DNA from 3 places in the Streptomyces sp. NBC_01384 genome. Region 2 is predicted to be linked to each of the others. Evidence: riboswitches for the same ligand, from Rfam matches in the RefSeq annotation. Region 2 holds a riboswitch; each other region holds the start of a gene.
What was found. A riboswitch is a leader RNA that binds a small molecule or an ion and turns the genes downstream of it on or off. The one in region 2 is predicted to bind cobalamin.

Region 1: linked by a shared signal. The riboswitch ahead of OG747_RS09940 (cobalamin biosynthesis protein) and the one ahead of OG747_RS44120 (CbtB-domain containing protein) in region 2 are both predicted to bind cobalamin.
Region 3: linked by a shared signal. The riboswitch ahead of OG747_RS12935 (prenyltransferase/squalene oxidase repeat-containing protein) and the one ahead of OG747_RS44120 (CbtB-domain containing protein) in region 2 are both predicted to bind cobalamin.

Annotation. Positions count from the first base shown of each region.
Region 1 is NZ_CP109559.1:2,212,580-2,219,876, forward strand. It holds gene OG747_RS09925 (lysozyme) at 1-568, shown strand, start outside; gene OG747_RS09930 (anion permease) at 781-2,037, shown strand; gene OG747_RS09935 (hypothetical protein) at 2,050-2,274, shown strand; cobalamin riboswitch at 2,407-2,552, shown strand; gene OG747_RS09940 (cobalamin biosynthesis protein) at 2,651-3,607, shown strand; gene OG747_RS09945 (cobyric acid synthase) at 3,604-5,136, shown strand; gene cobN (cobaltochelatase subunit CobN) at 5,133-7,297, shown strand, end outside.
Region 2 is NZ_CP109559.1:9,581,194-9,588,490, forward strand. It holds partial or broken gene OG747_RS44090 (Gfo/Idh/MocA family protein) at 27-704, opposite strand; gene OG747_RS44095 (TetR/AcrR family transcriptional regulator) at 929-1,483, opposite strand; gene OG747_RS44100 (type 1 glutamine amidotransferase domain-containing protein) at 1,489-2,184, opposite strand; gene OG747_RS44105 (PadR family transcriptional regulator) at 2,380-2,943, opposite strand; gene OG747_RS44110 (nuclear transport factor 2 family protein) at 3,099-3,500, shown strand; gene OG747_RS44115 (histidine phosphatase family protein) at 3,765-4,343, opposite strand; cobalamin riboswitch at 4,464-4,628, shown strand; gene OG747_RS44120 (CbtB-domain containing protein) at 4,665-4,886, shown strand; gene OG747_RS44125 (CbtA family protein) at 4,912-5,673, shown strand; gene OG747_RS44130 (acyl-CoA dehydrogenase family protein) at 5,802-6,992, shown strand; gene OG747_RS44135 (aldo/keto reductase) at 7,066-7,297, opposite strand, start outside.
Region 3 is NZ_CP109559.1:2,851,147-2,858,443, forward strand. It holds gene OG747_RS12920 (aldehyde dehydrogenase) at 1-333, opposite strand, end outside; gene OG747_RS12925 (MBL fold metallo-hydrolase) at 530-1,567, shown strand; gene OG747_RS12930 (nuclear transport factor 2 family protein) at 1,634-2,137, shown strand; cobalamin riboswitch at 2,212-2,347, shown strand; gene OG747_RS12935 (prenyltransferase/squalene oxidase repeat-containing protein) at 2,458-3,744, shown strand; gene OG747_RS12940 (SCO2322 family protein) at 3,741-4,385, shown strand; gene OG747_RS12945 (energy-coupling factor transporter transmembrane component T) at 4,423-5,628, shown strand; gene OG747_RS12950 (ABC transporter ATP-binding protein) at 5,625-7,297, shown strand, end outside.

The DNA.
Region 1 (7,297 bases), 7.4 Mb from region 2:
GGGCGCCCGGTTCGTCTATGTGAAGGCCACCGAGTCCCACACCTACCGCAACCCCTACTTCGGCCGGCAGTACGAGGGGGCTCGGGACGCGGGCATACTCCGCGGCGCCTACCACTTCGCGGCGCCGGACAAGTCGTCCGGCGCCACCCAGGCCGCGTACTTCGTGCGCAACGGCGGCGCCTGGAGCGCGGACGGCCGGACGCTGCCGCCGGCGCTCGACATCGAGTACAACCCGTACGACAAGAAGCACAAGTGCTACGGCCTGAGCAAGGCCAAGCTCGTGAGCTGGATCCAGGCGTTCAGCGACGAGCTCGAACGGGAGACCGGCCGCCGCCCGGTCATCTACACGACCACACACTGGTGGAACACCTGCACCGGCGGCAGCCGCGCCTTCGCCGCGAACCATGCCCTGTGGCTCGCCCGCTACGACTCGAAGGACGCGGGCACGCTGCCGGCCGGCTGGTCGGCGTGGACGTTCTGGCAGTACGACAACAGCGGCACGCTCCCGGGTGACCAGAATCTCTTCAACGGGTCCATGGCCCGGCTCCAGCAGTTCGCGAAGGGCTAGCACTCCACGCGAGACCCCTTGAAAACCCCCTCCGGAACTCGAAATTCCGCCTTCGTTCGAACCTTCCGACCGTCCCTCCGCGACAGAGATCGACACAAGCGGAGGGGCGATCCACTGTTTGATACACCCCTAAGCCCGCCTCAGTTCACCTTCCGTTCACCCAGGTTGCCTACGGTCCACCTGCCACTGACATCAAAGAGAAGCCTGGGTAAATGGAACACATCACGCTCCTCCTCGGAATCGTGATCGTCACCGCTCTCGTGTTCGATTTCACGAACGGTTTCCACGACACTGCCAACGCGATGGCGACGACCATCTCGACCGGCGCCCTGAAGCCCAAGACGGCGGTGGCCATGGCCGCCGTGCTGAACCTCGTCGGCGCGTTCCTCTCTGTGGAGGTCGCCAAGACGATCTCCGGCGGGATCATCAATGAAGAGGGCATTCGCGTCCAGGTGATCTTCGCGGCGCTCGTCGGCGCCATCCTCTGGAATCTGCTGACCTGGCTCCTGGGCCTGCCCTCCAGTTCCTCCCACGCTCTCTTCGGTGGCCTGATCGGCGCCGCGGTCATGTCGGCCGGCTGGTCGTCGGTGAACGGCTCGACCGTCGTCACCAAGGTGCTGATCCCCGCGGTCGCCGCGCCCATCGTGGCCGGACTCGCCGCGATGCTGGCCACCCGGCTGACGTACAGGATCGGCAGCCGCACCGACGAGAAGGCGACCGCCAAGGGCTACCGCGCCGGCCAGATCGCCTCCGCCGGCCTGGTCTCGCTGGCCCACGGCACGAACGACGCCCAGAAGACGATGGGCGTCATCACCCTGGCCCTGGTCACCGGCGGCGTCATCGCCCCCGGCTCGAACCCCCCGATGTGGGTCATCGTCTCCGCCGGTACGGCCATCGCGCTCGGCACCTACCTGGGCGGCTGGCGCATCATCCGCACCCTGGGCAAGGGCCTCACCGACCTCGCGCCGCCGCAGGGCTTCGCCGCCCAGACCAGCGCCGCGACGGCCATCCTGGCCTCCTCGCACATCGGCTTCTCCCTCTCCACCACCCAGGTCTGCTCCGGCGCCGTGATGGGCTCGGGCCTCGGCCGCAAGGGCGGCGTGGTCCGCTGGTCGACCGCGACCCGGATGTTCGTCGCCTGGGGCCTGACCCTGCCGGCCGCCGGCCTGGCCGGTGCCTGCGCCGAGTTCCTGACCAAGCAGGGCACGTGGGGCATCGTCCTCACCGGCGCGCTGCTCGTCGCCGGCGCCGGCACCATCTGGAAGCTGTCCCGCCGTCAGCCGGTCACCGTCGACAACGTCAACGAGGTCGACACCGAGCCCGCGGGCGTCGTCACCACCGCGATCGCCGCGGTCACCCCGCCCCCCGCGGGCCCCGTCACCGGCGACCTGTCCGGCGACCCGTCCGGCGAACTGAAGACCACCATCCCGTCCCCGGACGCGGAGCCCACCCGCCCGGCCACGGTGTAAGGAAAGAACAGCATGCACATCGACTGGGCAGCCCTCGGCTCCGTCTTCGGAGTCAGCCTCCTGACCACCGTCGGCCTCGTCGGCCTCTTCACCCTCGGCATCGTCGGCCTCTCCAAGCGCGAGTCGGCATCCGCTCAGAGCGGCTCCGCCGCCCTCGCGGTCACCGGCGCCTACGTCTGCTTCGCGTCGTGCGCGGCGGCGGTCGCGTACGGCATCTATCTGATCGTCGGGAAGTAGCCCACAGACACCGGGCAAGTAACCCAAAACAGGCATCACTTCGCGTGGGGTGCGAGACGGATCACCGTCCCGCACCCCACTCGTATGTGGGCCTTCGCACACTCTCCCCACGCAGGTCAACAGCAAGTTGACGGCCGTTCTCACCCCGTGGTGGACTGCCGGAGCCAAGTACGGCGACATGAGAGGAAGCCGGTGTGAATCCGGCGCGGTCCCGCCACTGTCACCGGGGAAGGAAGTCCCCGTGAGCCAGGAACTCTCACCGCCGGTCTCGTCGAACCAGGGCGTGGACACCCTGAGTGAGGACATAACGCCATGCGCGGCTGCCCAAGTGCCCTGCGAGCGACGGTTCCACCCGATCTGACGGTCGGCTGACCCGGTGCGTGCCGATCGCGTCTTCGCGTACGGCGCCGCCGCCGGGCTCCTCGGCGATCTGCTGCTCGGCGATCCCCACCGGGGGCATCCGGTCGCCGCGTTCGGGCGGGCCGCGGGAACCGTGGAGCGGGTGCTGTGGCGGGACCACCGTGGGTGGGGCGCACTGCACACCGCCGTGTGTGTGGGCGGTGCCGCCGGGCTCGCCGCCGTCGCTTCCCGAGCCGTACGTCCCTCCCGCACCGCTTCCGTCGCGCTGACCGCCGCCGCCACCTGGACCGTCGTCGGGGGCACCACCCTCGGGCGGGAGGCCCGGGCGATCGGTGACGCCCTCGCCGACGGGGAGACCGAGACGGCCCGGGAGCGGCTGCCGCATCTGTGCGGGCGGGATCCCCAGGCCCTCGACGCCGCTGGAATCGCGCGCGCCGTCGTCGAGTCCGTCGCCGAGAACACCTCCGACGCGGTGGTGGGTGCGTTGGTGTGGGGGGCCGTGGGGGGAGTGCCCGGGCTGGTCGCCTTCCGTGCCGTGAACACGCTCGACGCGATGGTCGGGCACAAGTCCCCCAAGTACCGGCGGTACGGGTGGGCCTCCGCGCGGCTCGACGACGTCGCCGGGTGGCCTGGGGCACGCCTCACCGCCGTGCTCGCCGCCCTCGCGGGTGACAGTCCTCGGGGGGCGCTACGAGCCTGGCGCGCCGACGCGGGCAAGCACCCGAGTCCCAACGCCGGGCCCGTGGAGGCCTCGTTCGCGGGGGCGCTCGGGGTACGCCTCGGCGGGACCCTCGCCTACGGCGGGCGGGTCGAGCACCGGCCGGTGCTCAATGGTGCCGGGCGCGCCGTCCACGTCGACGACATCGAACGGGCCGTACGGCTGTCGCGGCGCGTGAGCTGGCTCGCGCTCGGCGTGAGTGCCGCCGGACGGCTGATGACAAAGAGGCTTCTCAGGAAGGGGCGTACGTCATGAGCGGCGGTCTGCTCGTCGCCGGCACCACCTCCGACGCCGGCAAGAGCGTCGTGACCGCCGGGATCTGCCGGTGGCTGGTGCGGCAGGGCGTCAAGGTCGCGCCCTTCAAGGCGCAGAACATGTCCCTGAACTCGTTCGTGACACGCGAGGGCGCCGAGATCGGGCGGGCGCAGGCCATGCAGGCGCAGGCCGCCCGCGTGGAGCCGACCGCGCTCATGAACCCCGTACTGCTCAAGCCGGGCAGCGACCGCAGCAGTCAGGTCGTGCTCATGGGCAAGCCCGTGGGTGAGATGACCGCGCGCGGCTACCACGGGGGGCGGCAGGAAGCCCTCCTCACCACCGTCCTGGACTGCCTCGCCGAGTTGCGGGGCACGTATGACGCGGTGATCTGTGAGGGGGCCGGCAGTCCTGCCGAGATCAATCTGCGGCGGACCGACATCGTGAACATGGGGATCGCGCGCAATGCGCGGCTGCCCGTGCTCGTCGTCGGCGACATCGACCGCGGGGGTGTGTTCGCCTCGTTCTTCGGGACGGTCGCGCTGCTGTCGCGCGAGGACCAGGAGTTCGTCGCCGGATTCCTCGTCAACAAGTTCAGGGGGGATGTCTCCCTGCTGGAGCCGGGACTCGACATGCTCCACGGCCTCACCGGGCGGCGGACGTACGGCGTCCTGCCCTTCCAGCACGGCCTCGGCATCGACGAGGAGGACGGGCTGCGGGTGTCGTTGCGGGGAGCGGTCCGGGAGTCCCGAGTGACCGCCCTCGTCGGCGAGGACGTGCTGCGGGTCGCCGTCTGCGCGATCCCGCTCATGTCCAACTTCACGGACGTGGACGCGCTGGCCGCCGAGCCGGGTGTCGTCGTGCGGTTCGTGGACCGCGCCGAGGAACTGGCCGACGCCGACCTCGTCGTCGTCCCCGGAACCCGGGGGACGGTGAAGGCGCTGGAGTGGCTGCGGACGCGCGGCCTCACGGACGCCATCGAGCGCAGGGCGGCCGAGGGGCGGCCCGTGCTGGGCATCTGCGGTGGCTTCCAGATCCTCGGCGAGCACATCGAGGACGAGGTCGAATCGCGAGCGGGGTATGTCGAGGGGCTCGGACTCCTCCCCGTACGGGTGCGGTTCGCGCGCGAGAAGACCCTCACCCGGCCCGTCGGGGAGGCACTCGGCGAGTACGTCGAGGGGTACGAGATCCACCACGGCGTCGCCGATGTCACGGGCGGCGACGCGTTCATCTCCGATGGCAATGGACACAGTTTGGACGGGTGCCGGGTCGGTGCCGTCTGGGGCACGCACTGGCACGGCTCGCTGGAGTCGGACGGATTCCGGCGTGCCTTCCTGCGCGAGGTGGCGGCCGCCGCGGGCCGTCGCTTCGTGCCGGCCGCCGACACGTCGTTCGCGGCGCTGCGCGAGGAGCAGCTCGACCGGCTCGGCGATCTGATCGAGGAACACGCGGACACGGACGCGCTGTGGCGGCTCATCGAGTCGGGCGCGCCGCAAGGACTGCCTTTCATTCCACCGGGAGCGCCCGCATGAGCACAGTGTTGTTGTTGTCGACCGCCGACACCGATCTGCTGGCGGCCCGGGCCTCCGGCGCCCCCTACCGGATCGGCAACCCGACCCGGGTGGATGTCGAGGGCGAACTGCCGTCCCTCGTCGAGGGCGTGGACATCGCCGTCGTACGGCTCCTGGGCGGCAAGCGCGCCTGGGAGGAAGGCCTGAACAAGCTGAGGGCCTCGGGCATCCCCACCGTGCTGCTCGGCGGGGAGTCCGTGCCCGACGCCGAGCTGATGGCCGAGTCGTCGGTGCCCGCCGGTGTCGTCGCCGAGGCGCTGCGCTACCTCGTCGAGGGCGGCCCGGACAACCTCGCCGAACTGGCCCGGTTCCTCTCCGACACCGTGCTGCTCACGGGTGAGGGCTTCGAGGAGCCGCGGAAGATGCCGGAGTACGGCATCCACGGCGAGCGCGCGTTCATCGAGGGCCGCCCGACCGTCGGCGTGCTCTTCTACCGGGCGCACCAACTGTCCGGCAACACCGCCTTCGTCGACACGCTGTGCGACGCGATCGAGGCGCGGGGGGCCAACGCCCTTGGCGTGTACTGCGGTTCGCTGCGCGGCGCGGACGCGGGCCTGTACGAGATCCTCGGCAAGACGGACGCGCTGGTCGCCACCGTGCTCGCGGCGGGCGGCACGCACGCCTCGCAGGCGTCGGCCGGCGGCGACGAGGAGGCCTGGGACATCGGCGCGCTCGCCGACCTGAATGTCCCTGTGCTGCAAGGACTCTGCCTGACCTCGTCCAGGAGTGCCTGGGACGCGTCGGACGCCGCCCTCTCCCCCATGGACGCGGCGATGCAGGTCGCGATCCCGGAGTTCGACGGCCGCCTCATCACGGTCCCCTTCTCCTTCAAGGAGCAGGGTCCTGACGATGTCCCGGTGTACGTCGCGGACCCCGAGCGGGCCGCCCGCGTCGCCGGGATCGCCGTACGGCACGCCCGGCTGAAGCACAAGCCGAACGCGGACAAGAAGCTCGCGCTCGTCTTCACCGCCTATCCGACCAAGCACTCGCGGGTCGGCAACGCGGTCGGCCTGGACACGCCCGCGTCGGCGGTACGGGTGCTCGACGCGCTGCGGGACGCCGGGTACGCCGTGGAAGGGCATCCCGACAACGGCGACGAGTTGATCCACCGGCTCATCAACGCCGGTGGCCACGACGTCGAATGGCTCACCGAGGAGCAGCTCGCCGCCGCCCCCGCGCGCGTGCCGCTCGCCGACTACCGGGCCTGGTTCGACAAGCTCGACCCCGAACTGCGCAACGGGATGCTGGAGGCGTGGGGCGAGCCGCCGGGCAGCCTGTATGTGGACGGCGACGACATCGTCCTGGCGTCCCTCCGGTTCGGGAACGTCGTCGTGATGATCCAGCCGCCGCGCGGCTTCGGCGAGAACCCGATCGCGATCTACCACGACCCGGACATGCCCCCGTCGCACCACTACATGGCCGCCTACCGGTGGCTGGAGGCTGCGACATCAGAGGGCGGCTTCGGCGCCGACGCCATCGTGCACATGGGCAAGCACGGCACGATGGAGTGGCTGCCGGGCAAGGGGCTCGGGCTCAGCGGCGGCTGCGCGCCGGACGCCGTCCTCGGCGAACTCCCGCTGATCTACCCCTTCATCGTCAACGACCCCGGCGAGGGCACCCAGGCCAAGCGGCGCGGCCACGCCACGGTCGTCGACCACCTCGTACCGCCGATGGCACGCGCGGACACGTACGGCGATCTGGCGAAGCTGGAGCAGCTCCTCGACGAGTACGCGCTGGTCTCCGACCTGGACCCGACCAAGGCGCCGGCCGTGCGCAGCCAGATCTGGACGCTGGTGCGAGCTGCGGAACTCCATCACGACCTGCATGTGGACGACCAGCCGGACGAGGACGCGTTCGACGAGTTCGTCATGCACATCGACGGCTATCTGTGCGAAATCAAGGACGTGCAGATCCGGGACGGGCTGCACATCCTCGGCGGCGGGCCGGAGGCCGAGCCGCGGGTGAACCTCGTGCTGGCCGTGCTGCGCGCCTCGCAGGTGTGGGGCGGTACGGCGAACGCCCTGCCGGGGCTGCGGGCCTGCCTCGCCGAGTACTTCGGCCTGGTCGAGAAGGAGCTGCTCGCCGAGCCGGGCGCGCCGGTGAAGGCGCCGGTCGAGCTGAC
Region 2 (7,297 bases):
TCGATCCGGCCACCGCGACCGCCACGTCAGGCCAGGGGCACCCACGTGCCCCGCTCGGCGGAGCGGGACATCGCGTCCAGCGCCGCCGCGCTGTGCACCGCGTCGGCCAGCGTCGCGCCGTACGGGGTGCTCTCGGCGATCGACCGCAGGAAGTGGTGGGCCTCGATGACCTTGAGATCGTCGTAGCCCATGCTGTTCGCGGAACCCGGCTGGAAGGCTGCGTACTCGCCGTCCCCGGGGCCGACGTACACCGTGCTGACGGGCTGGTCCTGGTACGACGTACCCCTGCTGACGCCCAGTTCGCCCATGCGCCTGAAGTCCCAGAAGACCGCGCCCTTGGTGCCGTGCACCTCGAAGCCGTAGTTGTTCTGCTCGCCCACCGAGATCCGGCAGGCCTCCAGCACGCCCCGCGCACCGGAGGCGAAGCGCAGCAGACAGTTGACGTAGTCCTCGTTCTCCACCGGGCCCAGCTCGCCGCCCGTCGCGCGCGTGTGACCGGCGGTGGCGCCCGTCGGGCGGGCCCGCTCCGGCAGGAAGACCGCGGTGTCGGCGGTCAGTGCCTCGATCTCGCCGAGCAGGAAGCGCGCCAGGTCGACGCCGTGCGAGGCCAGGTCGCCGAGGACTCCGCTGCCGCCCCGCTCCCGCTCGTAGCGCCAGGTCAGCGCGCCCTCCGGATGCGCCGCGTAGTCTCTGCTCGACCGGATCGCCGACCCCGCCCGCCCGGGCGAGGTCGTCCTCACCGCCCCGGTCATCGAGGTCCGCGGCACGACCGCACCCCCACGCGGTTAGTTAGGCCGGTGCCGGCACCGGCACCGGCGCGCGGGCGGTGAGGGGCGCCACACCTGGTGGCCGCCTACACGGACACCGTGCATCTCCTGGAGACCGGTCGGCTGGTCCGCCAAGGCCCCACCGCGGAGCTGCTGTCCCCCTAGGCGTGGGCGCCGAGCAGGCCGGTCAGCAGCGCGTCGGTCGCCGGGGCCAGCAGACGTCTGCCGTCGGGGGCCGACTCCAGGCCGACGACCAGGGCCAGGCAGATGTCGGCGGCCTCGGCGGGCTCGACGCCGGTCGGGGAGGCCACCTCGGCGAAGAGGGCGATCAGCAGGCGGCGCAACTCCCCGCCGAACGCGTGGCAGATGTCACCGAACAACCGGGCCTTCTCGTCGAGGAGTTCGACGGTGTGCGGGGAGTCGCCGGCCAGCTGAAGCACCAGGTCGAGTTTGGCGGCGAGGACACCCCGGACGCGCTCGGCGTGCGGGGCGTCCTGCTCGGCCGCCGCCTCCCGGGCCCGGTGGAGCGCCCGCTCGTGCAGGCGCCCGGCGAGCAGGCGGAAGGCGTCGTCCTTGCTGCGGACGTACTGGTAGACCGCAGACCGGGACACGCCCACGGTGGAGGCGATGTCGTCCATCGTCGTGCGCCGAACGCCGTACCTGGTCAGGCAGTCGTAGGCGGCGTCGAGGACCTCGTCGAGCCGGTCAGTGCCCATGGAGGTCAGGCCAGCTTCATCAGCAGTTCGGCCGCGAGAGGGGCGGAGGAGGCCGGGTTCTGGCCGGTGACCAGGTTGCGGTCGACGACCACCTTGGGGGCCCACGGCTCGCCCTCCTGGAAGTCCACACCCGCCTCGACGAGCCGGTCCTGCAGCAGCCACTTGGCCTTGTCGGCGAGACCGGCCTGCGTCTCCTCGACGTTGGTGAACCCGGAGACCTGGTAGCCCGCGAAGGCGTTGGTACCGTCCTCCTTCGTCGCGGCGAGCAGCGCGGCCGGGGCGTGGCACACCACACCGAGCGGCTTGCCCGACTCCAGCGCGAGGGTGAGCAGCCGGCCGGAGTCCGCGTTGACCGCGAGGTCCTCCATCGGTCCGTGGCCGCCGGGGTAGAAGACGGCCGCGTAGTCGTCCAGGTCGACCTCCTCCAGCTTGATCGGCTGCTGGAGTTCGGCCATCGAGGTGAGGACGCGCGCGATCCGGTCGGCGCCTTCCTGGCCGCCGTTGACCTCGGGCGCCAGGCTCCCCCGGTCCACGGTCGGCACGACGCCGCCCGGCGTGGCGACGACGACCTCGTGGCCCGCGGCCTTGAACGCCTCGTACGGGGCGACGGCCTCCTCGGCCCAGAAGCCGGACGGGTGCCGGGTGCCGTCGGCGAGCGTCCAGTGGTCGACGCCGGTGATCACGAAGAGAATCTTCGACATGGTGCGTTTCTCCCGGGGGTAATGGGGGGCGGGGCGTTCCTGTTCGTTCCTGTCGCGCGCCCTGACACTCTGGACCCAGATCGTCAGGGCGACGATGTCCTCGACGGTATGCGGGCCAGGCATAGGTGACCAATAGGGAGCCCGGGCAGAGCCATAGGACATCCAATGGACCCTCGGGAACACCCGATGCGAGGTCTAGCGCGGCACGGCGGCGCGCCGCTCCAGGACACGCAGAGCCTCTTCGGCCCAGCGGATGATCTCCCGCTCGAAGGCGCGTCCGGCCATCAGCGTCAGATAGGGGCCGACGCGCTCGGCTCCGGCCAGATAGTCGTCCTCGCCGCGCCCGTCGAGGAGCCGGGCCCGTATCCGGTCGTAGCGGGCCAGTTTGGCGCGGGCCCACTCCAGCCGCTCGGTGATCGCCGCCCGCACGGCCTGCTCGTCCCCCTCGTCCACGGCATAGACCTTGACCATCAACTCGTCGCGGATCGCGGTGGGTTTCGGCGGCTCGGCCGTAAAGTCCCGCAGCGCGGCGCGGCCCGCGTCGGTGAGCGAGAAGATCCGCTTGTTCGGCCTCCGCTCCTGCTGGACGAGCCGGGCCTCGATGAGTCCCTCGGCCGCCATCCGGTCGAGTTCCCGGTACAGCTGCTGCGGGGTCGCCATCCAGAAGTTGGCCACCGAGGCGTCGAACCCCTTGGCCAGGTCGTATCCCGACGCCTCGCCCTCCAGAAGCGCGGCGAGGACCGCGTTGCGCAATGCCATGGTCCCAGGCTAGACGGGGAACACCTCCATGACTAATCTGTTCCGCACCTAATCAATTAGTTGAGTATCAGCTATCAGGTACCAGAGATCAGCATCAGCATCAGCATCAGTTTCAGTATCAGACTCAGTTATCAGAGATGAGAGGTGGGACTCGGATGCACCCCTTCCGGAAGGCCGTGGAGGAGGGCGACCTCGCCGCGATCGAGGACATGCTGGCCGACGACGTCGTGTTCACCAGCCCCGTCGCCTTCAAGCCGTACCCGGGCAAGGCGATCACCGCGGCGATCCTGCGCGGCGTCTCCCGCGTCTTCACCGACTTCCGCTACGTACGCGAGATCGCCGGTGCCGACGGCCGTGACCACGCGCTGGTCTTCACCGCGAAGGTGGGCGACAAGGAACTCAACGGCTGCGACTTCCTGCACTTCGACGAGGACGGCAGGATCGACGACCTGATGGTGATGGTCCGCCCGCTCTCGGCGGCCCATGCGCTCTCCGAGGCGATGGGCGCGCAGTTCGAACAGATCTCACGGGAGGCGGCGGAGGCGACGGGCGCGTAGCCGGCGCCCGCTCGCGCCTGCGAACCGGGCAGCCGTCCAGCAGGCGCGGCCGCTGCCGGCGTTTCCGGCCCACGGTGCTCGGCCCGGGAACTCGTCCGTGACGCTGCGGGTTTGACGCGCTCTCCTTCGGCTACCCGCGCGTCGCGGCGACGGCGAGTGCCCCGGTGCGCGGGGCAGCGCGAAGGCCTGCCGTGAGTGTGCCCCGGCCCGCACGGACTTCCTCGCGACGCTGAGCCGCGCACCCGGGCACCGTCTCGGACCGGTTCACGCCGGCTCCGCGAGCGGCCGTCCGGCCCGTACGTTCCAGCGCCCCGCGCGGCCGCTGAACTCCGTGGCGGTCAGGGGCGGCACGTCGACCCGCCAGAATGCCGACTCCGGCGCCCCCAACACCCGAACCACCAGAGCCCGTACGACCTCCGGCTCGACCACGGCCACGGTCCGGCCCGTGAACTCCGCGGCCGTATCGAGGCGGCCCGCCACCCTCTCGCAGAACGCCCGCACCGACTCACCGCCGTGCGGCGCCGCACCGGGATCGGCCAGCCACCGGGCCACCGCCTCCGGCTCCTTCGCGCTGACCTCCTCCAGGGTCGCGCCACGCCAGCGGCCCACGTCCAGAGGGGCCAACTCCCATGCGTCCACCACCGCGTCGAGGCCCAGCGCGTCCGCGGTCTCGCGGCACCGGACAGTGGGGGAGACCCACAGCCGCTCCGCGTCGGGCACCGCACCCGCGGCCGCCCGCGCGAGCCGCAGTCCGGCGGCGTCGACCCGGCCTCCCTCGTCGAAGCGGGCCTCGCGCAGCGCCGCGCTGATCGCGGCTGAGATCAAGATCACTCGGCTTGTCATACGTCCACTCTCGCGTGCTGGTGCGGTCTTCCGTGACCAGAATCCTTGCCGGGCAAGGGAAGCCGGTGCCGCCCCCGGCCGCAGGGCGCACGTCGTCTCTCTTTATGCGCTCTTGGCCGGAGCCCGGCTTCGCGGTACGGTCTCGACGATATTGACGACGGTTCGGCGGAAGTCCGGTGGGAATCCGGCACGGTCGCGCCACTGTAAGCCCAGCACGAACCACTCCCGCCAGGGGTGGTGGAGGTCGAGCAAGTCAGACCCGCGGCCGTCGTCCTGTGCACCACCAAGATGGGACGCGAGTTCCCCAGGAGGTTCTGCCCCATGGCGCAGTCCGTCGCTCAGCCGACCGTTACCCCCACCGCCGTTCCCGCGAAGCTGCCGATCGGTGCGATCGCCCCCTGGGCGGTCTTCTTCGGCATCCTGATGCTGGTCCTGCTCTACTTCGTCGGCGCCGAACAGGGCGCCACCTCCCTCGTGTCCGGCGAGAACGTCCACGAGTGGGTCCACGACGCCCGCCACCTGCTCGGCTTCCCCTGCCACTGACGGCGACGCGGAAACGCACGAGCACATGAACTCGGCAACCGTAAGAAACCTTCTGGTGCGTGGCATGCTCGCGGGTCTCGCCGCGGGCCTGCTCGCCCTGGTCGTCGCCTACTTCCTGGGTGAGCCGCGCGTGGACTCGGCCATCGCCTACGAGGATGCGCACACGCACGAGCACGGCATGGAAGCCGTCAGTCGCACGATGCAGTCCACCGGCGGCCTGGCCACCGGTGTCCTCGTCTACGGGGTCGCGTTCGGCGGTATCGCCGCCCTCGCGTACTGCTTCGCGCTCGGCAGGATCGGCCGTTTCGGGCCGCGCGCGAGCGCGCTGCTCCTGTCGGCCGCGGGCCTGCTCGCCGTCTATGTCGTGCCGTTCCTGAAATACCCCGCCAACCCGCCGTCCGTCGGCGACCCCGACACCATCGGCAAGCGCACGACCCTGTACTTCCTCATGATGGTGCTCAGCGTGCTGCTCGCCGTCGCCGCCGTCATCCTGGGCAAGCGCCTCGCGCCGCGCCTGGGCAACTGGAACGCGACGCTGGCGGCGGGCGCGTTCCTCGTCCTCGCCATCGGGCTCGCGTACGCGTTCCTGCCGGCCGTGAACGAGGTCCCGAAGGACTTCTCCGCCACCCTGCTCTGGCAGTTCCGCCTCGCGGCACTGGCCATCCAGCTGACCCTGTGGACCGCCTTCGGGCTCGTCTTCGGGTTCCTGGCGGAGCGGGTGCTGTCCCCGAAACCGGCCACGGTGAAGAAGGAGGTCGCCCCGGAGGCAACCCCCGTCGCCCACTGAGCGGGTGGAGAAGGGCGGGCCCGGACGTCCGGGCCCGCCCTTCTCGTACGTCCTCGGCATTCCCAATTTCTGAAACACGTTCTACGGTGTGCGCCGTCAGGTCCGGCCTTGGGGAGCCAGGAGGCGCCGTGCATCTCGAATACACGCCAGAGCAGCAGCGGCTGCGGACCGAACTGCGCGGCTACTTCGCCGAGTTGGTGCCCGACCATGCGTACGCCCGGTATGGCGACCCGGCGGCCCAGAAGCGGTTCTACCGCGAGACGATCCGGCGGCTCGGCACGGACGGCTGGCTCGGGGTGGGCTGGCCCAAGGAGTACGGCGGGCGGGGGCTGACCCCGCTGGAGCAGTTCATCTTCTTCGATGAAGCCGCCCAGGCGGGCGTACCACTGCCCCTGATGGCGCTGAACACCGTCGGCCCGACGATCATGCAATTCGGCACCGAGGAGCAGAAGGAGTACTTCCTGCCCAAGATCCTCTCCGGCGAGATCGACTTCGCGATCGGCTACAGCGAGCCCGACGCGGGCACCGACCTGGCGGCGCTCAAGACCAAGGCCGTACGGGAGGGCGACGAGGCCACCGGGCACTACATGGTCAACGGGCAGAAGATCTGGACCACCAACGGCGACACGGCGGACTGGGTCTGGCTGGCGGTGCGCACCGACCCGGACGCCCCGCCGCACAAGGGCATCACCATGCTCCTCGTGCCGACCTCCGACCCCGGCTACTCCTGCACCCTCATCAACACCCTCGCCTCGCACGACACCACCGCCAGCTACTACGAGAACATCCGCGTCCCCGTCTCCCGCCGGGTCGGCGAGGAGAACAAGGGCTGGCGACTGATCACCAACCAGCTCAACCATGAGCGGGTCACCCTCGCCGCGCACGGCACCATGGCGATCCGCGCCCTGCACGACGTCCAGCGCTGGGCCATGGAGACCAAACTCGCCGACGGCCGTCGCGTCGCCGACCTCCCCTGGGTACGCCGCCGCCTCGCCCGGACCCACACCAAGCTCGACGCCATGAAGCTTCTGAACTGGCAGATGGTGAACGCCGTCCAGGAGGGAACCCTCACCCCGCAGGACGCCTCCGCGGTCAAGGTGTACGGCTCCGAGGCGCGCCGGGACGCGTACGCCTGGCTCATGGAGATCGTCGCCGCACCCGGTGTGCTCCAGGAGGGCTCGGCGGGTGCGGTCCTGCACGGCGAGCTGGAACGCGGCTACCGCTCGGCGGTGATCTTCACCTTCGGCGGCGGGAACAACGAGATCCAGCGCGAAATCATCTCGTGGATCGGGCTGGGGATGCCGAGGGTACGGCGTTAACCTGAGTTGGCACAAAAGAGGGCTGGTTGGCACCAAGATCGCCGTTGGTTCTCAGAGATGACGGCGCATCACTTCAATGCATTCCGCGCGGGCGGCCGTTGATCGGTCGCGGGGGTAGGCGGAGCCGAGGTTCATCCCCTCGTCGGTCCTGATGGGCGGCTGCTGGGCGGCCGGCGACAAGTGTGCAGTCGAGGTCGGTCTCGGTGACGAAGCGGGTGAGCATCGCCGTCTGGTTCATGCCCGCGCCGATCGCCCGGACCGCTCCCTGGTCGCGCAGCCGGGCCAGTGCCGGGTACGCCCCCGTG
Region 3 (7,297 bases), 6.7 Mb from region 2:
GCCCAGGGCCTGCGCGAGGACGCTCCAGGAGTACGGGGAGCCGTTCTCGGAGGAGATGACACGGGCGATCTCCTCGTGCCGGACGGCGATCGCGTCCTTGATCCGGGCGACGACCTCGATCCGCTCGTCGAGGCTCATCCGCGGCCAGGGCCCCTCGTCGAAGGCCTTGCGCGCGGCGGCGACCGCCCGGTCGACGTCGCCGGTGGAGGCGTGCGGGACGCGTCCGATGACCTCTTCGGTGTGCGGCGAGATCACCTCGATGACGTCCTTGCCCAGGGGGTCCGTCAACTCCCCGCCGATGAACAGCTGTCCGTGTTCCACGAGCTCGGTCATGACCGACCGCCTCCCCGACGGGCTTCCCCGACACGTCATCCGCCGCTTCATCTGACGCTTCATCAGATAGGAGAACTGATACCAGGTCCCGCCGACGGAGTCCACGGGTGCGAGGTGAGCCCCAACGGTTGTTTTGGGCACCCATTGGAATGGGTTCTAGTTATAGTGGCCGGTACACGGCGATAGGTGGGAACCGATGACGCAGGTGACCGATCACGGCGGGGGCGTACGGTCCATCAAGGTCCCCATCCCCGACAACCCCCTGGGAACCACGCTGGTCCACCTCGTCGACACCGACCGGGGCCCTGTGCTGATCGACACCGGCTGGGACGACCCGACCTCCTGGGACACCCTCACCGCCGGGCTCACCGCCTGCGGCATCGCCGTCGCCGAGGTGCACGGCGTGGTCATCACCCACCACCACCCCGACCACCACGGTCTGTCGGGCAAGGTGCGGGAGGCCTCCGGGGCGTGGATCGCGATGCACGCGCTGGACACCGCGATCGTACGGCGGACGCGGGAGAACCGGCCCGAGCGCTGGTTCGCCTTCATGATGGACAAGCTGGTGGCCTCGGGCGCACCCGAGGAGCACGTGGCGCTCCTGCGCGAGGCGCGCACGACACGGCTCTCCACCGGCCTGCCCGCCTTCGCCCCCGCGCTCCCCGACCGCGAGATCGTCCCCGGCGAACTCCTCGACCTGGCGGGCCGGCGCCTGCGCGCGATCTGGACCCCCGGCCACACGCCGGGCCACGTCTGCCTCCACCTGGAGGAGACCCACCCGGCCGGGCTCCCCGGCCACGGCCGCCTCTTCTCCGGCGACCATCTGCTTCCGCGGATCACTCCGCACATCGGTCTGTACGAGGATCCGGACGACGCCACCGTCGCCGACCCCCTCGGCGACTACCTCGACGCCCTGGAGCGCGTCGGCCGGCTGAACCCGGCCGAGGTGCTCCCGGCCCACCAGCACGCCTTCACCGACGCGCCGGGCCGCGTACGGGAGTTGCTCGCGCACCACGAGGAGCGCCTCGCCGATCTCCTCTCCCTCCTCTCCACCCCTCTCACCGCCTGGCAGCTCGCCGAGCGCATGGAGTGGAACCGCCCCTGGGAGCAGATCCCCTTCATCTCAAGGAACATCGCGGTCTCGGAGGCCGAGGCCCATGTGCGCCGCCTGGTGAAGATGGGGCGCGCGGAGTCGGTGGCGGGCAGCGATCCGGTGACGTACGTGGCGCTGTAGCACGTGGACGTACGTGGGCTGGTAATCCGTTGGTGGCGGCGGCCCCGAGCTGATAGCAACGGTCCCATGATCCCCATGGAAGAACTTCTCGCCGAGCGCGCCTGCGAGCGGCTCGTCCTCGACCTCGTGCGCCGACTGGACCTGGGTGAACCGAGCACGGTCGCCGAGCTGTTCACCGAGGACGGCGTCTGGCAGTGGCCGGAGGGCGACCGGCTCGTCGAGGGGCGTGCGGCCCTGCGCGCGTACTTCGCCTCCCGCCCCGCCGACCGGCTCTCGCGGCGCGTCATGACGAACATCCTGGTCACCGTGGCCTCACCGACCCAGGCAAGTGCCACCTCGTACTTCACCACCTACCGCGTCGACGGCCACACCGGCGGCATGGTCCCGGCCGGACCTCCCGTTCAGATCGGCCTCCCCCACTCTCGGCTTCGCTCGAGCGGGGGGACCCCCATCGAAGACACCTTCCGCAAGGTCGGCGACACCTGGCTGCTCGCGTCCCGCACCCTGTTCCTGCCGTTCGGCGGACCCACCCCCGTCGTCGAACCCCGTCAGTCACCCCCGGCCGCGTAGTCGAGCCCCTCCTCGTACGCCATCCCGTGCGCCGACCTCGGCGAGCGGTTGCCGACCCCTCAGGCGATTCCTACGGGCGAGTACAGTAAGCAGGTCGTCATCGCCCCCGTACGCGGAGAAGCCGGTGCGATTCCGGCGCTGACCCGCAACCGTGAACCGCCCACGCCCTGTCGGGTGGTAAGCCGGATCGCCTCGTCCGGGACGTGACCGGCTCGTGCCATCGGCAGCCCGTCGGTGGCCGGCACCGTCGAGGTATACGGGGCCGGAGCCGCTCGGGCCAAGCCGTGCCCGGTGCTGCCCGGCTCCCCGCAGGGAGAGTCATGATTGTTCGCCGCAGCGCCGCGGTACTGGCCGCCACCGTAGCGATCGGTACGGCCCTGGCCCCGGCCGCCGTCGCCGAAGGCGTCTCGCCTTCACCCTCCCCATCAATACCCTCCGGCCTCTACGGCACCACCGACCCCACCTACGACGGCGTCTGGCGGCAGTCCCTCGCGCTGCTCGCCCAGCACACCGTCGGCGTGAAGCCCGCGGCCAAGGCCGTCGACTGGCTGGCCGGGCAGCAGTGCGCGACCGGCGCCTTCCCCGCGTACCGCGCCGACGCGACGGCGAAGTGCGACGCCAAGACGATGGTCGACACCAACAACACCGCGGCGGCCGTACAGGCCCTCACCGCGCTCGGCGGGCACGACGACGCGACGGGCAGGGCCGTCAGCTGGCTGAAGTCCGTGCAGAACAAGGACGGCGGCTGGGGCTACACGGCGGGCGGGGCGAGCGACGCGAACTCCACGTCCGTGGTGATCGGGGCGCTGGCCGCGGCGGGCGAGAAGCCCGGGAACGTGAAGTCCGGGAACGTGAAGTCCGGCGAGGGCAAGTCCCCGTACGACGTGCTGGTGAAGCTGTCGATCGCGTGCGACACCAAGACCGACGACGCGGGCGGCTTCGCCTACCAGCCCGACAAGCGGGGGAAACTCGCGGCGAACGCGGACGCGACGGCCGCGGCGGTGCTGGGCTCCCTCGGCAAGGGGTTCGTGACGACGGCCGCGAAGCCGCAGTCGTACGGCCACATCTGCGCGAACGAGGGGAAACTCACCCCGGACCTGGCGGCGCGCAATGGCGCGTCCTATCTCTACAACGCCCTGCTCAAGGTGCCCTACCTGAAGTCGGCGATGCCCGGCGCCAAGGACCAGCCCGACTACGGCAACACCGCGGACGCGGTCGTCGCGCTCGCCGCCGGGGGCTACGGCAAGTACACGAAGAGGCCCCTGGCCTGGCTGGAGAAGAACTCCGGCGCCTGGGCGGCGCAGGCCGGCCCGGCCGCATACGCCCAGCTCATCTTCGCCGCCCGCGCCACCGGCACGGACCCGCGTGACTTCGGCGGCGCGGACCTGGTCAAGCAGCTCAACGCGACGGGCCCGGCGGTGCGGTCGTACACCTACACGGCCACCACGCCCGAGCGGCACAAGAACGACGACAAGGCAGACGACAAGGGAGACGGCAAGGGAGACGGCAAGGGATTCGGCGTCTGGTGGACCGTCGGCGTCTGTCTCGTCGCCGGTATCGGCATCGGCTTCCTGATCAGCGCCCGCAAGAAGCAGCCGCAGCCGTGAGGCGGCGCGGCAGGGCGGCGTGGGTCCTGGCCCTGCTCCTCCTCGTGCTCGGCACGGCGGCGGGGCAGGCCCAGGCCGTCGGCTACCGCTACTGGTCCTTCTGGGACCTGACCGGCGGGAAGTGGACGTACGCGACGCAAGGGCCGTCGACCGCACGGCCGTCCGACGGCGACGTCGAGGGGTTCCGTTTCGCGGTGAGCGCGGACTCGCAGGACGCCTCGAAGCCGCGCGGAAACGCCGACTTCGCGTCCATCTGCGCCAAGACGCCCGCCCGGTCCGGCCGGAAGCGGGTGGCCCTGGTCATCGACTCCGGCACCACCGCGGACGCGCCGTCCGGCGAGATTCCGCCGACGCCGCGCACGGCCTGCGCCCGCGTCCCCACCGACGCGACAACCGCCGAGGCCCTCGCCACGGTCGCCACGCCCCTCCGCTACGACACCAACGCCCTCCTGTGCGCCATCGCGGGCTACCCCCGAACGGGCTGCGGCGACCAGGTCACGACCTCACACACCCCGAGTTCCGAGCCGGCCAAGGCCGAACCCACCCCTCACGGTCCGTCGGTGGGCCTCCTGGCAGGAATCGCCACGGTGGCCGTGCTGGGCGGTGCGGCCATCTGGCAGACACGCCGCCGCCGGTCCTGAAGCGGGGGTGAAAGCAATGACATCGGGGGTGAAGCCAATGACAACAGAGGACGCGACCCCAACAGGGGCGACTACGCCCACCGCACAGGCTGCCGCTGCCGCTGCCGTTCAAAGCCGGCGCCCACCGCACCGTCGTACCCGCGCCCCCAGAGCGACCCGCGCCAACACCCTCCCCCCAGCCACCTGGTGGATCTGGGCCCTTGGCCTGGGAACAGCCGCCTCCCGCACCACCAACCCCCTCCTCCTCACCCTCCTCATAGGCGTAGCCGGCTACGTGGTGGCCACCCACCGAACCGACGCGCCCTGGGCCCACTCCTACACCGCGTTCATCAAGCTCGGGCTCGCCGTCCTCACCATCCGCCTCGCCTTCGCCGTCCTCCTCGGCTCCCCCATCCCCGGCAGCCACCTCCTCGTCACGCTCCCCGAGGTCCCCCTCCCCCACTGGGCCCAAGGCATCCGCATCGGCGGCCGGGTCACCGCCGAGGGCCTGCTCTTCGCGCTGTACGACGGCCTGAAACTGGCCACGCTCCTCATCTGCGTAGGCGCGGCGAACGCCCTGGCCAACCCCGCGCGGCTGCTGAAGTCACTCCCCGGCGCCCTGTACGAGGCGGGCGTGGCGGTGGTCGTCGCGCTGACGTTCGCGCCGAATCTGATCGCGGACGTACAACGGCTCCGCGCCGCCCGCCGCCTGCGGGGCCGCCCCGACCGGGGCCTGCGCGGTCTGCTGCACGTGGGACTCCCGGTCCTGGAGGGCGCGTTGGAGCGCTCGGTCGCCCTCGCGGCGGCGATGGACGCCCGCGGCTACGGGCGGACCGCCGAGGTTGCGCCCATGGTCCGCCGTGCGAACACCGTCCTGACGCTGGGCGGCCTGCTGGGCGTCTGCGCGGGCACGTACGGAGTACTGACCGCCGAGGGCGGCAGCTACGGCCTGCCCGTGCTGCTCGCCGGACTGACCGCGACGCTCGGTGGCCTCCGGCTGGGCGGCCGCCGCTCACCCCGCACGCGCTACCGCCCGGAGGTGTGGGGCGTACGGGCCTGGCTGGTGGCGGGTTCCGGCGCCACCGTCGCGGCCGGGCTGATCGTCTCCGCCGCGTACGATCCCACGGCCCTGCGCCCCGGCGTCGTCCCCCTCGTGGCCCCCGCTCTCCCCCTCTGGCCGGCGGCGGCGATCCTGCTCGGCCTCCTCCCCGCCTTCACAGCCCCGCTCCCCAAAGACCCCTCCACTCCCCAGGAACCCTCATGATCCGCTTCGAGGATGTCTCCGTGACGTACGACGGAGCAGCCGAACCCACCGTCCGGGGCGTGGACTTCGAGGTCCCCGAAGGCGAACTGGTCCTGCTCGTCGGGCCCTCCGGCGTCGGCAAGTCCACCGTTCTCGGCGCGGTCAGCGGCCTCGTCCCCCACTTCACGGGCGGCACCCTGCGCGGCCGGGTCACGGTCGCGGGACGGGACACCCGTACCCACAAGCCCCGCGAACTCGCGGACGTCGTCGGAACGGTGGGCCAGGACCCGCTGTCCCACTTCGTGACGGACACGGTCGAGGACGAACTCGCGTACGGCATGGAGTCGTTGGGTCTGGCCCCGGCCGTGATGCGCCGTCGCGTCGAGGAGACTCTGGACCTGCTGGGCCTGGCGGACCTGCGCGAGCGCCCGATCGCCACGCTCTCCGGCGGCCAGCAGCAACGCGTGGCCATCGGCTCGGTCCTCACCCCGCACCCGAGGGTCCTGGTCCTCGACGAGCCCACGTCTGCCCTGGACCCTGCCGCCGCCGAAGAGGTCCTCGCCGTCCTGCAACGACTCGTCCACGACCTCGGCACCACCGTCCTGATGGCCGAGCACCGCCTCGAACGCGTCATCCAGTACGCCGACCAGGTCGCCCTCCTCCCCTCCCCGGGCGCCGCCCCGCTCCTCGGCACCCCGTCCGAGATCATGGCCGTCTCCCCGGTGTACCCGCCGGTGGTGGACCTGGGCCGGCTGGCCGACTGGTCCCCGCTCCCCCTCACGGTGCGCGACGCACGACGCAGGGCGGGGACCCTGCGGGAGCGACTCGCGAACCTCGTACCGGAGAGGACGCCCCCGGCGCCCGGCGTCGAACCTCCCCCGCCTCCCCAGCCACCCCTGCCTCCCCTGCCTCCCCTGCCTCCCCTGCCTCCCCCGTCGTCCCTCCCCCGCCGCCCCCGTCTCCTCCGCAAGCGCACCGCCGCAGCGACGCGCCCGGCACCCCCCGCGCAACCGGCCGCGGTCGACGCCCTCGCCGTCCGCCACGGCCACGTCGAAGCACTCCGGCGCGTCGACCTCACCGCCACCCCCGGCGAGATCATCGCGCTGATGGGCCGCAACGGCGCCGGGAAGTCCACCCTTCTCGGAACGCTGGTCGGGCTGGTCGAACCGGCGGCCGGCTCGGTCCGGGTCAGCGGTGTGATCCCGCGCCGGACACCGCCCCACGACCTCGTACGGCGCGTGGGCCTCGTACCCCAGGAACCACGGGATCTCCTGTACGCCGACACGGTGGCCGCCGAATGCGGGGCGGCCGACGTCGACGCGGGCGCCGAGCCCGGCACGTGTCGGGCCCTGGTGTCCGAGCTGCTGCCGGACATCGCCGACGGCACCCACCCCCGGGACCTCTCGGAAGGCCAGCGGCTGGCGCTCGCGCTGGCCGTCGTCCTGACGGCCCGCCCCCCGCTCCTGCTCCTCGACGAGCCGACCCGCGGCCTCGACTACGCGGCGAAGGCCCGCCTGATCATGATCCTGCGCGGCCTGGCCGCCGGGGGCCACGCCATCCTCCTGGCCACCCACGACGTGGAACTCGCCGCCGAGCTCGCGCACCGCGTCGTCGTCCTCGCGGACGGTGAGATCGTCGCCGACGGTCCCACGGCCGAGGTGGTCGTCGCGTCCCCGTCCTTCGCCCCGCA